Regions from separate parts of the Amycolatopsis orientalis genome, predicted to be linked through region 2. Evidence: riboswitches for the same ligand, from Rfam matches in the RefSeq annotation. Region 2 holds a riboswitch; the other holds the start of a gene.
What was found. Region 2 has a riboswitch for glycine ahead of gcvP (aminomethyl-transferring glycine dehydrogenase). Riboswitches for the same ligand answer to the same signal wherever they lie in the genome.

Region 1 (5,580 bases), 2.5 Mb from region 2:
TACGAGCCGAGGAACGCGATCTCCGACTCGATGTAGCCGCGCAGCAGCCCGGCCCGGTCGGTCGTGCCCTGGGTCCGCTCCTCGAGGAACTTGTCCTTCATGCCGGTCGCGGTGGTGACCACGGCCTGCATCAGGCCCGCCTTGTTGGTGAAGTGGTACGAGATGATCCGCGTGCTGGACAGCCCGGCCCGCTCCTTGATCTTCGCGAACGACGTCTTGTGGTAGCCGAGATCGGAGATCGTCGCGATCGTGGCCCCGATGATCTGCGCCCGCCGGGCGGCCTCGGTGACCGAGAGCCCCAGTTCGGCCTGCACCTCTTGCAGGGCGCTTTGCGTGGGCGATGTTACTTGCATGAGTAAAAATTAACACGGTCGAGTAAAAGTGGCAACCGCGCAGCCGATCGGGGGACGGTTCCGAAGAAGTCTCAAGAAGAGCTTGAGGCCGACCGCGCGTCGCGTTGACCGCTTTGCCGGACGCGCTTACCGTCAATGGAGGTAAATCGCCAAGGTGTGATTCGGATGTCCGGGGCATTCGTCTTGACGGTTCACTCCGGTGCGGACCCACCTGGGTCCGCGCGGCTTTGTTCGCCGGCCGCCAGGTCGGGCGAGGGGAGGCATGGCGTGGTCGAGGCTGGTAGCCCTCAAGAGCCGCTCGTTCCGGTCGCTGACGGCGAGCAGGGTGAGCTGTTCCCCGACTCTTCCCTCCCGGACGAACTCGTCGGTTACCGCGGTCCCGCAGCCTGTCAGATCGCCGGGATCACCTACCGGCAGCTCGACTACTGGGCCAGGACGAAGCTGGTCGCGCCGAGTATCCGCACGGCGCACGGCTCCGGTTCACAGCGGCTGTACTCGTTCAAGGACATCCTCGTCCTGAAGGTCGTCAAACGGCTGCTGGACACCGGTGTCTCGTTGCAGAACATCCGGGTCGCGGTCGACCATCTGCGCCTGCGCGGCGTCCGTGACCTCGCCAGGGTCACCCTGTTCTCCGACGGCACCACCGTCTACGAATGCACCTCGCCCGAAGAGATCGTCGATTTACTGCAGGGCGGTCAGGGTGTCTTCGGTATCGCCGTCAGCGGCGCGATGCAGGAGATCAGCGGCACCATCCACGAGTTCCCGGCCGAACGCGCCGACGGCGGCACGATCGAAACCGTCACGCCGGACGAACTCACGCAGCGCCGTAACGCACGTCGCACCGGCTGATCATGAAGCCGCGCGGGCGGCAGGGTAGGCTCACTTCCGCGGTCGACGAATCCGCGCGGGAGAGACCGAGTCGATAACCGTTGAGCTCGGCGCCGAAGGAGCAAGTCCTCCCCGGAACCTCTCAGGCACCCTGGACCGCGCGGACGAGACGCCTCTGGAAAGTGGTTCGCCAGGTCACAGCCTGGCGGCCCCGCCGACGGTGCAAGCCCGGCTCAACACTCGGGCGAAACTCTCAGGCGCTCCCACGGGAGTACGGACAGAGTGGGGAGGGCCAGGACATCCGTCCCGGCCTCACCCCGCGTCCTGGGAGGTCCCCGATGGAGCCCGTTTCTCTGGCCGCCCTCGAATCCGGAACCCCCTTCGCGGACCGGCACATCGGTCCCGGTCCGGAGGAACTCGCGCGCATCCTCGACGTCGTCGGCGTGAGGTCCCTCGACGATCTGGCCGAGCGGGCCGTTCCCGTGTCACTGCGGGAATCCGCGACACCGCCGGAGCTGCCGCCGCCCGCCACCGAGACCGCCGCGCTCGCCGAACTCCGCGCGCTGGCCGCGCGCAACCGGCCCATGGTCCAGATGATCGGTCTCGGCTACCACGACACCGTGACCCCGCCGGTGATCCGCCGCAACGTGCTGGAGAGCCCGGCCTGGTACACCGCGTACACGCCGTATCAGCCGGAGATCTCGCAGGGCCGCCTCGAAGCGCTGCTCAACTTCCAGACCATGGTCGCCGACCTGACCGGGCTGCCGATCGCGAACGCGTCGATGCTGGACGAGGCGACCGCGGCGGCGGAGGCGATGACGCTGGTCCGCCGGGCCGGCAAGGCGAAATCGAACCGGTTCGTCGTCGACGAGGACACGCTGCCGCAGACGATCGAGGTCCTGCGCACCCGCGCCGAACCGCTCGGCATCGACCTGGTGACCGCGGATCTCTCGCAGGGCATCACCGGACTCGGTCTCGGCGGCGACTTCTTCGGCGTGCTGCTCTCGTATCCGGGTGCTTCCGGCGTCGTCCGCGAATGGGAGCACACCATCACCGAGGCCAAGGCGCTGGGCGCGGCCGTGGTGATGGCGGCGGATCCGCTGGCACTGACCCTGCTGCGGCCGCCCGGGGAACTCGGCGCCGACGTCGCCATCGGGTCGACGCAGCGGTTCGGTGTGCCGATGGGCTTCGGTGGCCCGCACGCGGCGTACCTCGCCGTGCGCCAGGGGCTCGAACGCCAGCTGCCCGGACGGCTCGTGGGGGTCTCGAAGGACGCCGACGGCGCTCCCGCGTACCGGCTGGCGCTGCAGACCCGAGAGCAGCACATCCGCCGGGAGAAGGCGACCAGCAACATCTGCACCGCGCAGGTGCTCCTGGCGGTCATCGCGTCGATGTACGCGGTGTATCACGGGCCGGAAGGCCTGCGCGCCATCGCCAACCGCGCGCACCGGATGGCCACGGTGCTCGCCGCGGGGCTGGCCGAAAGCGGTGTCGACGTCGTGCACTGCGAATTCTTCGACACCGTCATGGTGGCGGTCCCCGGGCGCGCGGCCGGGGTCGTCGGCACCGCACGGGACCTCGGGGTCAACCTGCGGCTGGTCGACGCCGACCACGTCGCCGTCGCCTGCGACGAGACGACGACCTGTGAGCACCTTTCCCTGGTGTGGAAGGCTTTCGGTGTCGCGGTGTCCGATGTGGACTCCCTCGACGCGGACACCGCCGACGGCTTCCCGCCGGATCTGCGCCGCACCAGCGAGTACCTCACGCATCCCGTTTTCCACGCGCACCGTTCGGAAACGGCGTTGCTGCGGTACCTGCGGGCGTTGTCCGACAAGGACGTCGCGCTCGACCGGAGCATGATCCCGCTCGGGTCGTGCACGATGAAACTCAACGCCACGGCCGAGATGGAGCCGATCACCTGGCCCGAGTTCGCCGGTCTGCACCCGTTCGCGCCCGCCGAGGACGCGGCCGGGCTGCTCGTCATCGTGCGGGACCTGGAGCGCTGGCTGGCCGGGATCACCGGCTACGACGCGGTTTCCCTGCAGCCGAACGCGGGCAGCCAGGGCGAGTTCGCCGGGCTGCTGGCCATCCGGGCCTACCACCGCGAACGCGGGAACGCGGCCCGTGACGTCTGCTTGATCCCGTCGAGCGCGCACGGGACGAACGCGGCCAGCGCGGTAATGGCGGGCATGCGCGTGGTCGTCGTGAAATGCGACGACGAGGGCAATATCGACCTCGGCCACCTGAAGTCCACTGTGGACGAGCACGCGGACGACCTGGCCGCGATCATGATCACCTACCCCTCGACGCACGGCGTCTACGAGGACACCGTGCGCGAGGTCTGCGCGCTGGTGCACGACGCGGGCGGCCAGGTGTACGTCGACGGGGCGAACCTGAACGCGCTGATCGGCGTCGCGCAGTACGGGAAGTTCGGCGCCGACGTCTCGCATCTCAACCTGCACAAGACCTTCTGCATCCCGCACGGCGGCGGTGGCCCCGGCGTCGGCCCGATCGGTGTCCGCGCGCATCTGGCGCCGTACCTGCCGAACCACCCGCTCCAGCCGGACGCCGGCCCGGCCACCGGGGTGGGGCCGATCAGTGCCGCGCCGTGGGGAAGCGCGTCCATCCTGCCGATCTCCTGGGCCTACGTCCGGATGATGGGCGCGGACGGCCTGAGGCGCGCGACGCTGACCGCGGTCGCGAACGCCAACTACGTCGCCAAGCGTCTCGCGGAGCACTATCCGGTGCTGTACGCAGGGCACGAGGGACTCGTGGCGCACGAGTGCATCCTCGACCTCCGCGCGCTGACCAAACGGACCGGTGTCACCGTCGACGACGTCGCCAAACGGCTGGCCGACTACGGCCTCCACGCGCCGACGATGTCGTTCCCGGTCGCGGGGACGCTCATGGTCGAGCCCACCGAGAGCGAGGATCTCGGCGAGCTCGACCGGTTCTGCGACGCGATGATCGCGATCCGCGGCGAGATCGAGAAGATCGCCGCGGGGGAGTGGCCGGTGGCCGAAAGCCCGCTGCGGAACGCCCCGCATACCGCGCGCTGCCTCGCGGGCGAATGGGATCGCCCGTACAGCAGGGAGATCGCCGTCTTCCCGGCGGGTTTCACCGCCGCGAAGATCTGGCCCCCGGTGCGGCGGATCGACGGGGCCGCGGGCGACCGCAACCTCGTCTGCTCCTGTCCGCCGCCGGAGGCCTTCGCGTAGGTGTCAGCCGGGCATCTTGTCCAGAAAGCCCAGCACCTGCTTGATGCGCCCGTCCTCGACGGTGATCACGTCGAAGCCGATCGCGAGCGGCTCGTCGGCGCCGGGGGCGCCGAGGTACCACTGGAAGCGCGCGATGTCGTGGTGCGCTTCGGGGGCCGCGGGCAGGCTGAAGGTCAGCCCGGCGAACTGGGCCTGCGCGCCGGCGATGAAGCCGTCGACACCGTCGTGGCCGGTGACCGCGCCGAGCGGGTCGGTGTAGGTGGCGTCCTCGGTGAACACCTCGGCGATGAGCGCACGGCGCTTTTCGGTGTCCGTCTCGTTCCACACGGCGATGTACTGCTCGGCGACGCGCTGGATGTCCGACATGGTGTCTCCTTGTTTCGTTGTGGGGTAACCGATGACGCAACTCTGTCGGCCGAGGGTGGGTCCCGTCGATTACGCGTGAGGTAATGGCGGCGCGGCGGACGCGGTGCGTAAGTTCGTGATCGTGACGACCACAGTGATGGCGGGCCGCGCGGGCCGCCCTGTCGGCGAACTCCTGCGGGAATGGCGTGACCGCCGCCGGATCAGCCAGCTCGACCTCGCGATCAACGCCGACATCTCGACCAGGCACCTGAGCTTCGTGGAGACCGGGCGGTCCAAGCCCAGCCGCGACATGGTGCTGCGGCTGGGAGAACATCTGGAGGTGCCCTTGCGGGAACGCAACCAGCTGCTGCTGGCGGCGGGTTACGCGCCCGCGTACCCGGAGAGCGGGCTCGGCGATCCGGAGCTGGCCGCGGTACGCCAGGCCGTCCGGCAGCTGATGACGAGTCACGAGCCGTACCCGGCCGCCGTCGTCGATCGCGGGTGGAACCTGGTCGACGCCAACGCGAGCGTGTCGATCATGACCGACCTGGTGTCGCCCACCTTGATGACGGCGCCGGTCAACGTCCTCCGGCTGACCCTGCACCCGGAGGGGATGGCGCCGCATGTGCTCAACCTGGGGGAGTGGCGGGCACATCTGCTCGGCAGGCTGCGGCGCCAGGTGTCCCAGACGGCGGATCCGGCGCTGACGGAACTGCTGGAGGAGCTGGTCGCCTATCCGTGCGACGATCCCGTCCCCGAGGTGGAGGTCCCCGGCCCGGGTGACATCTTCGTCCCGCTGCGGCTGCGGCACGAGGGTGTGGATCTCACGTTCTTCA
Region 2 (5,580 bases):
ATCATCGTGTAACGCGCCCGGCCCGGCTTGACGCCGGACAGGTTGCCGACCAGCGCGTAGTCGAGGGTCTCGGCCGCCTGCGGTCCGGTCACCTCGATCTCGGCCATATGGGACAGGTCGAACAGGCCCGCGGCCTCGCGGACCGCCTTGTGCTCCGCCAGTTCGCTGGAATAGCGGATCGGCATCGACCAGCCCGCGAAGTCGGTGAACAGCGCACCCAGTCCTTTGTGGACTCCGTGCAGAGACGTCTCTTTCGACATCAAGTGCCTCAGTTCTCGTAGGCGTTGAGCGGCGGGCAGGAGCAGACGAGGTTACGGTCCCCGCGCGCGCCGTCGATGCGACGCACCGGGGGCCAGTACTTCGCCTTGCGGTTCACCCCGGCGGGGTACACCGCCAGTTCGCGGTCGTACGGCAGGTCCCAGTCGCCGACCAGGGTCTCGGCGGTGTGCGGGGCGTTGCGCAGCGGGCTGTTGTCCGCGGACCAGCGGCCCTGCGCGACGGCGTCGATCTCGGCGCGGATGGCGATCATCGCGTCGCAGAAACGGTCGATCTCGCCGAGGTCCTCTGATTCGGTCGGCTCGACCATCAGCGTGCCCGCGACCGGGAACGACATGGTCGGGGCGTGGAAGCCGTAGTCGATCAGGCGCTTCGCGACGTCGTCCACGCTGACGCCGGTCTCCTTGGTGAGCCCGCGCAGGTCGAGGATGCACTCGTGCGCGACCAGGCCGTCCTGGCCGGTGTAGAGCACCGGGTAGTGCTGGTTGAGGCGCTTGGCCACGTAGTTCGCCGCGAGGACCGCGACCTGCGTCGCGGCGGTGAGCCCGCCGGCGCCCATCATGCGGACGTACGCCCACGAGATCGGCAGGATCGACGCCGAGCCGAACGGGGCGGCGCTGATCGGGCCGACCCCGGTCTCCGGACCGGCCTTCTCCAGCAGCGGGTGGTTCGGCAGGTACGGCGCGAGGTGCGCGCGCACCGCGACCGGGCCGACACCGGGGCCGCCGCCACCGTGCGGGATGCAGAAGGTCTTGTGCAGGTTCAGATGCGAGACGTCGCCGCCGAACTCACCCGGCTTCGCCAGGCCCAGCAGGGCGTTGAGGTTCGCGCCGTCGACGTAGACCTGGCCGCCCGCGTCGTGGACGATCTTGGCCAGCTCGTCGATGCCGTGCTCGTACACGCCGTGGGTGGACGGGTAGGTGACCATGATCGCGGACAGCGTGTCGCGGTGGGCGTCCACCTTGGCGCGCAGGTCGTCGAGGTCGACGTTGCCCTCATCGGTGCACTTGACCACGACGACGCGCATGCCGGCCATGACCGCGGAGGCGGCGTTCGTGCCGTGCGCGGACGACGGGATGAGGCAGACCTCACGTTCGGCCTGGCCGTTCGCGTGGTGGTACGCGCGGATCGCGAGCAGACCGGCGAGTTCGCCCTGGCTGCCCGCGTTCGGCTGCAGCGACACCTTGTCGTAGCCGGTGACCTCGGCCAGCCAGCCCGCGAGCTGCTCGACCAGCACGTGGTAGCCCTCGGCCTGGTCCGCGGGCGCGAACGGGTGGATCCCCGCGAACTCGCGCCAGCTGATCGGCTCCATCTCGGTGGTGGCGTTGAGCTTCATCGTGCACGAGCCGAGCGGGATCATGCCGCGGTCGAGCGCGTAGTCGAGGTCGGACAGGCTGCGCAGGTAGCGCAGCATCGCGGTCTCGGAGCGGTGCGAGTGGAACACCTCGTGGGTGAGGTACTCGCTCTCGCGGTCGAGACCGGCGGGCAGCGCTCCGGCGGCCGCGGTGTCGGCGGCGTCGATACCGAAGGCGTTGAGCACCTTGGCGATGATCGCGGGCGTGGTGACCTCGTCGACGGCGATGCGCACGTGGTCGGCGTCGACCGGGCCGAGGTTGATGCCGTTCTCACGCGCGACGGCGACGACCGCTTCGGCCTGGCCGGGCATGCGAGCGAGGACCGTGTCGAAGAAGCCCTCGTGGACGACTTCGACGCCCCCGGTGCGGAGCGCGTCCGCGAGGCCGGCGGCGAGTTCGTGGACGCGCGTCGCGATGCGCTTGAGGCCGTCGGGACCGTGGTAGACCGCGTACATCGCGGCCAGCACCGCGGGCAGGACCTGCGCGGTGCAGATGTTCGACGTCGCCTTCTCGCGGCGGATGTGCTGCTCACGGGTCTGCAGGGCGAGGCGGTACGCGGGGTTGCCGTCGGCGTCGACCGAAACCCCGACGAGACGGCCCGGCAGCGACCGCTCCAGCCCGGCGCGGACGGCCATGTACCCGGCGTGCGGGCCGCCGTAGCCGAGCGGGACACCGAAGCGCTGGGTGGATCCGGCGGCGATGTCGGCGCCGAACTCACCCGGCGCGGTGATCAGCGTCAGGGCGAGCAGGTCGGCGGCGACGGTGTACAGCGCGCCGGCGGCCTTCGCGGTCTCGGAGATGGCGGAGTAGAAGCCCGCGCCGCGCAGCACACCGGAGGCACCCGGGTACTGGACGACGACGCCGAAGAACTCCTCGGGAAGGCCGGTGAGCAGGTCGCGGACCTCGACCTCGACCCCCATCGCCTCGGCGCGGGTGCGGACGACCGCGATGGTCTGCGGCAGGCACTCGGCGTCGAGGACGACCTTGTTCGACTTCGCCTTCGACACGCGGCGCATCAGCATGACGGCCTCGGCGACGGCGGTGGACTCGTCGAGCAGCGAGGCGTTCGCGGTGGCGAGCCCGGCCAGCTCGGAGACCATGGTCTGGAAGTTGAGGAGGGCTTCGAGACGGCCCTGCGAGATCTCCGGCTGATACGGCGTGTACGCCGTGTACCAGGCCGGGTTCTCCAGCACGTTGCGGCGGATGACCGCCGGGGTGACCGTGTCGTGGAAGCCGAGGCCGATCATCTGCGTCATCGGCTTGTTGAGCGCGGCGAGCGCGCGAAGTTCGGCGATGGCATCCTCTTCGGACGCGGCGGGGGGAAGTTCGAGGTCACGGGTGACCCGGATCGCGGACGGCACGGCGGCCTGCACCAGGGCATCGAGACTGCCGTAGCCGACCTCGGCGAGCATCTTGGCCTGCTCGGACTCCGAGGGGCCGATGTGCCGGTCGTCGAAGGACGTACTGGTCAAGGGAGCTCCTTGGGTCAGGCGCCGGATAGACCGGTGCGCTGGGAACTCCCCCTCTGTCATGGCACCTGAGAGTTTCACCGCACGGTAATGCGGCTTTCACCTTGGGTGAGACGCACTTGCGCGCCTGCTTTCCAGAGTGGCCTCGCGGAAGCGGTAGTGGATACCTGAGAGATTCCGGGGAGTTTGCTCCTTCGGTGCCCCACCACGTTCGTGAGGGCTCTCCCGCTCCAGCTCAACGGCCCTGTCTGTAGTTGTGCGCACACCGTACCTGGCGTGTTCGGCGCACGTCTACTTCTGGCCGGGCACGTCACTTGTGCCGTTCGCCCGGACACCCGACGTGCCCGGGCGCGTCTCGGCGATCAGGCGTTCTCCATCATCATCTCGGCGGTGATGGTGCCGCACAGCTCCGCGCAGCGCGTCATCATGTCGGCGGCGTCGGCGAGTTCGGCGTCGCCGGTCTTGGCGCACTCCTGGGCGCACATTCGCATCATCTGGGAGGCCAGGCCGCACATCTTCGCGCACATGCGCATCATTTCGAGGTCGGCGACCATGGCCGAACAGCGCATCATCATGTCGGCGCACATGCGGGACATGTCCGCGCAGGTCACCATCATCATCCCGACCTTGGCGCCGCCGACCTCCATGCAGCGCGTCATCGTCTCCTCGCACCTGACGTGACACTCGTTGCACAGGTCGATGCAGTCACGCATGGCGGTGCTCATCTGCCGGGTCATCCTTGGCCTCCGCTGTTCCAGGGCTCGGGAGCCGGACGGCTCCGCGATCCCAGACCTACAGCGCAGGTCAGCGGCCCGCCATCCCGGCCACCGGGACGAGTGACGCATCCAGAGGACTAAACGCGGCCCATGCCGACACCCCGACAGGGCGTTGAGTGTCCCTCCTCCATGGAGGCGGGGTTCGCGCCCGGTCGCATGGCTTGATCAACACGGGATCAGGACATGCCCCGGAACCCGGCGCACCCCCGAGTGTGGAGGATTTGGGACGTTCACCGTCCCAAATCCTCCACACTCGAACCTCGCAGGCACCAGTGATGTCACATCCGGACCATCAAGAGCAGCGCCGATCAGCAACTCTGCGACTTTGCCGGGACCCTGACCTTGAGAGTAGGGAAGGAGGCCTTCACGGACCGTCGCGGTTCGGGCGGTGACGCATTCAGAGGACTGAACGCGGGATCACAGCGGCGTGACGTAGGCGCCCGAGATCCCCCCGTCCACCAGGAACTGGGACGCCGTGATGAACGAGGCGTCGTCGCTGGCCAGGAACGCGACCGCCCCCGCGATCTCCTCCGGTTCGGCGAACCGGCCGACCGGCACGTGCACGAGCCGCCGGGCGGCCCGCTCGGGGTCCTTCGCGAAGAGCTCCTTCAGCAGCGGCGTGTTCACCGGCCCCGGGCACAGCGCGTTGACCCGGATGTTCTCCCGCGCGAACTGCACGCCCAGCTCACGGCTCATCGCCAGCACCCCGCCCTTGGACGCGGTGTAGGAGATCTGCGACGTCGCCGCGCCCATCACCGCGACGAACGACGCCGTGTTGATGATCGAGCCCTTGCCCTGCCGTTGCATATGCGGCAGCACGGCCTTGCAGCACAGGTACACCGAGGTCAGGTTGACCTTCTGCACCTTCTCCCACGCGTCGATACCCGTCGTGAGGATCGAATCGTCCTCGGGCGGGGAGATGCCGGCGTTGTTGAACGCGACGTCGACCGAGCCGAAAGTGTCCACAGTGGTCTGGAACAGGGCCTCGACCTGCTCGGCGTCGGTGACGTCGGCCTGCACGAACAGGCCGCCGACCTCGTCGGCCGCCGCCTTGCCCTGCTCCGCCGAGATGTCGCCGATGACGACCTTCGCGCCCTCGCTCGCCAGCCTGCGGGCGGTGGCGAGACCGATGCCGCTGCTGCCGCCGGTGATGACCGCGACGCGGTCCTCGAAACGCTGAACCATCATTCCTCCGTGCTGATAAAAACGTTTTTGGTCTCGGTGAAGGCGTCGAGCGCGTCCGGGCCGAGTTCCCGGCCGAGCCCGGACTGCTTGAAGCCGCCGAACGGTGTCCAGTACCGGACGGACGAATGCGAGTTGACCGAAAGGTTCCCGGCTTCGACGCCGCGCGCGACACGGAAGGCGCGGCCGACGTCGCGGGTCCAGATCGAGCCGGACAGGCCGTACTCGGTGTGGTTGGCCATGGTGACCGCGTCCGCCTCCTCCGCGAACGGGACGACCGCCACGACGGGACCGAAGATCTCGTCCGAGGCCAGCGGATGCCGCAGGTCCGGCGGGGTGACGACGGTCGGCGGGAACCAGTAGCCCGGCCCCAGCGGGGCGCTTCCCCGAAAGGCCACCGGCGCGTCATCGTCCACATAGGACGACACCTTCGCGTGGTGCCCGGCCGAGATCAGCGGCCCCATCTCGGTCATCTCCAGCCGCGGATCCCCGACGACCACGCCGTTCACGGCGGGCTCCAGC

Region 1: linked by a shared signal. The riboswitch ahead of gcvP (aminomethyl-transferring glycine dehydrogenase) and the one ahead of gcvP (aminomethyl-transferring glycine dehydrogenase) in region 2 are both predicted to bind glycine.

What each region holds. Positions count from the first base shown of each region.
Region 1 is NZ_CP016174.1:4,399,420-4,404,999, forward strand. It holds gene SD37_RS19155 (TetR/AcrR family transcriptional regulator) at 1-353, opposite strand, end outside; gene SD37_RS19160 (MerR family transcriptional regulator) at 621-1,202, shown strand; glycine riboswitch at 1,249-1,350, shown strand; gene gcvP (aminomethyl-transferring glycine dehydrogenase) at 1,520-4,399, shown strand; gene SD37_RS19170 (nuclear transport factor 2 family protein) at 4,403-4,765, opposite strand; gene SD37_RS19175 (helix-turn-helix domain-containing protein) at 4,902-5,580, shown strand, end outside.
Region 2 is NZ_CP016174.1:6,861,230-6,866,809, forward strand. It holds gene gcvT (glycine cleavage system aminomethyltransferase GcvT) at 1-260, opposite strand, end outside; gene gcvP (aminomethyl-transferring glycine dehydrogenase) at 269-3,103, opposite strand; glycine riboswitch at 3,245-3,338, opposite strand; gene SD37_RS29710 (four-helix bundle copper-binding protein) at 3,463-3,825, opposite strand; gene SD37_RS29715 (3-oxoacyl-ACP reductase) at 4,294-5,061, opposite strand; gene SD37_RS29720 (aldehyde dehydrogenase family protein) at 5,061-5,580, opposite strand, start outside.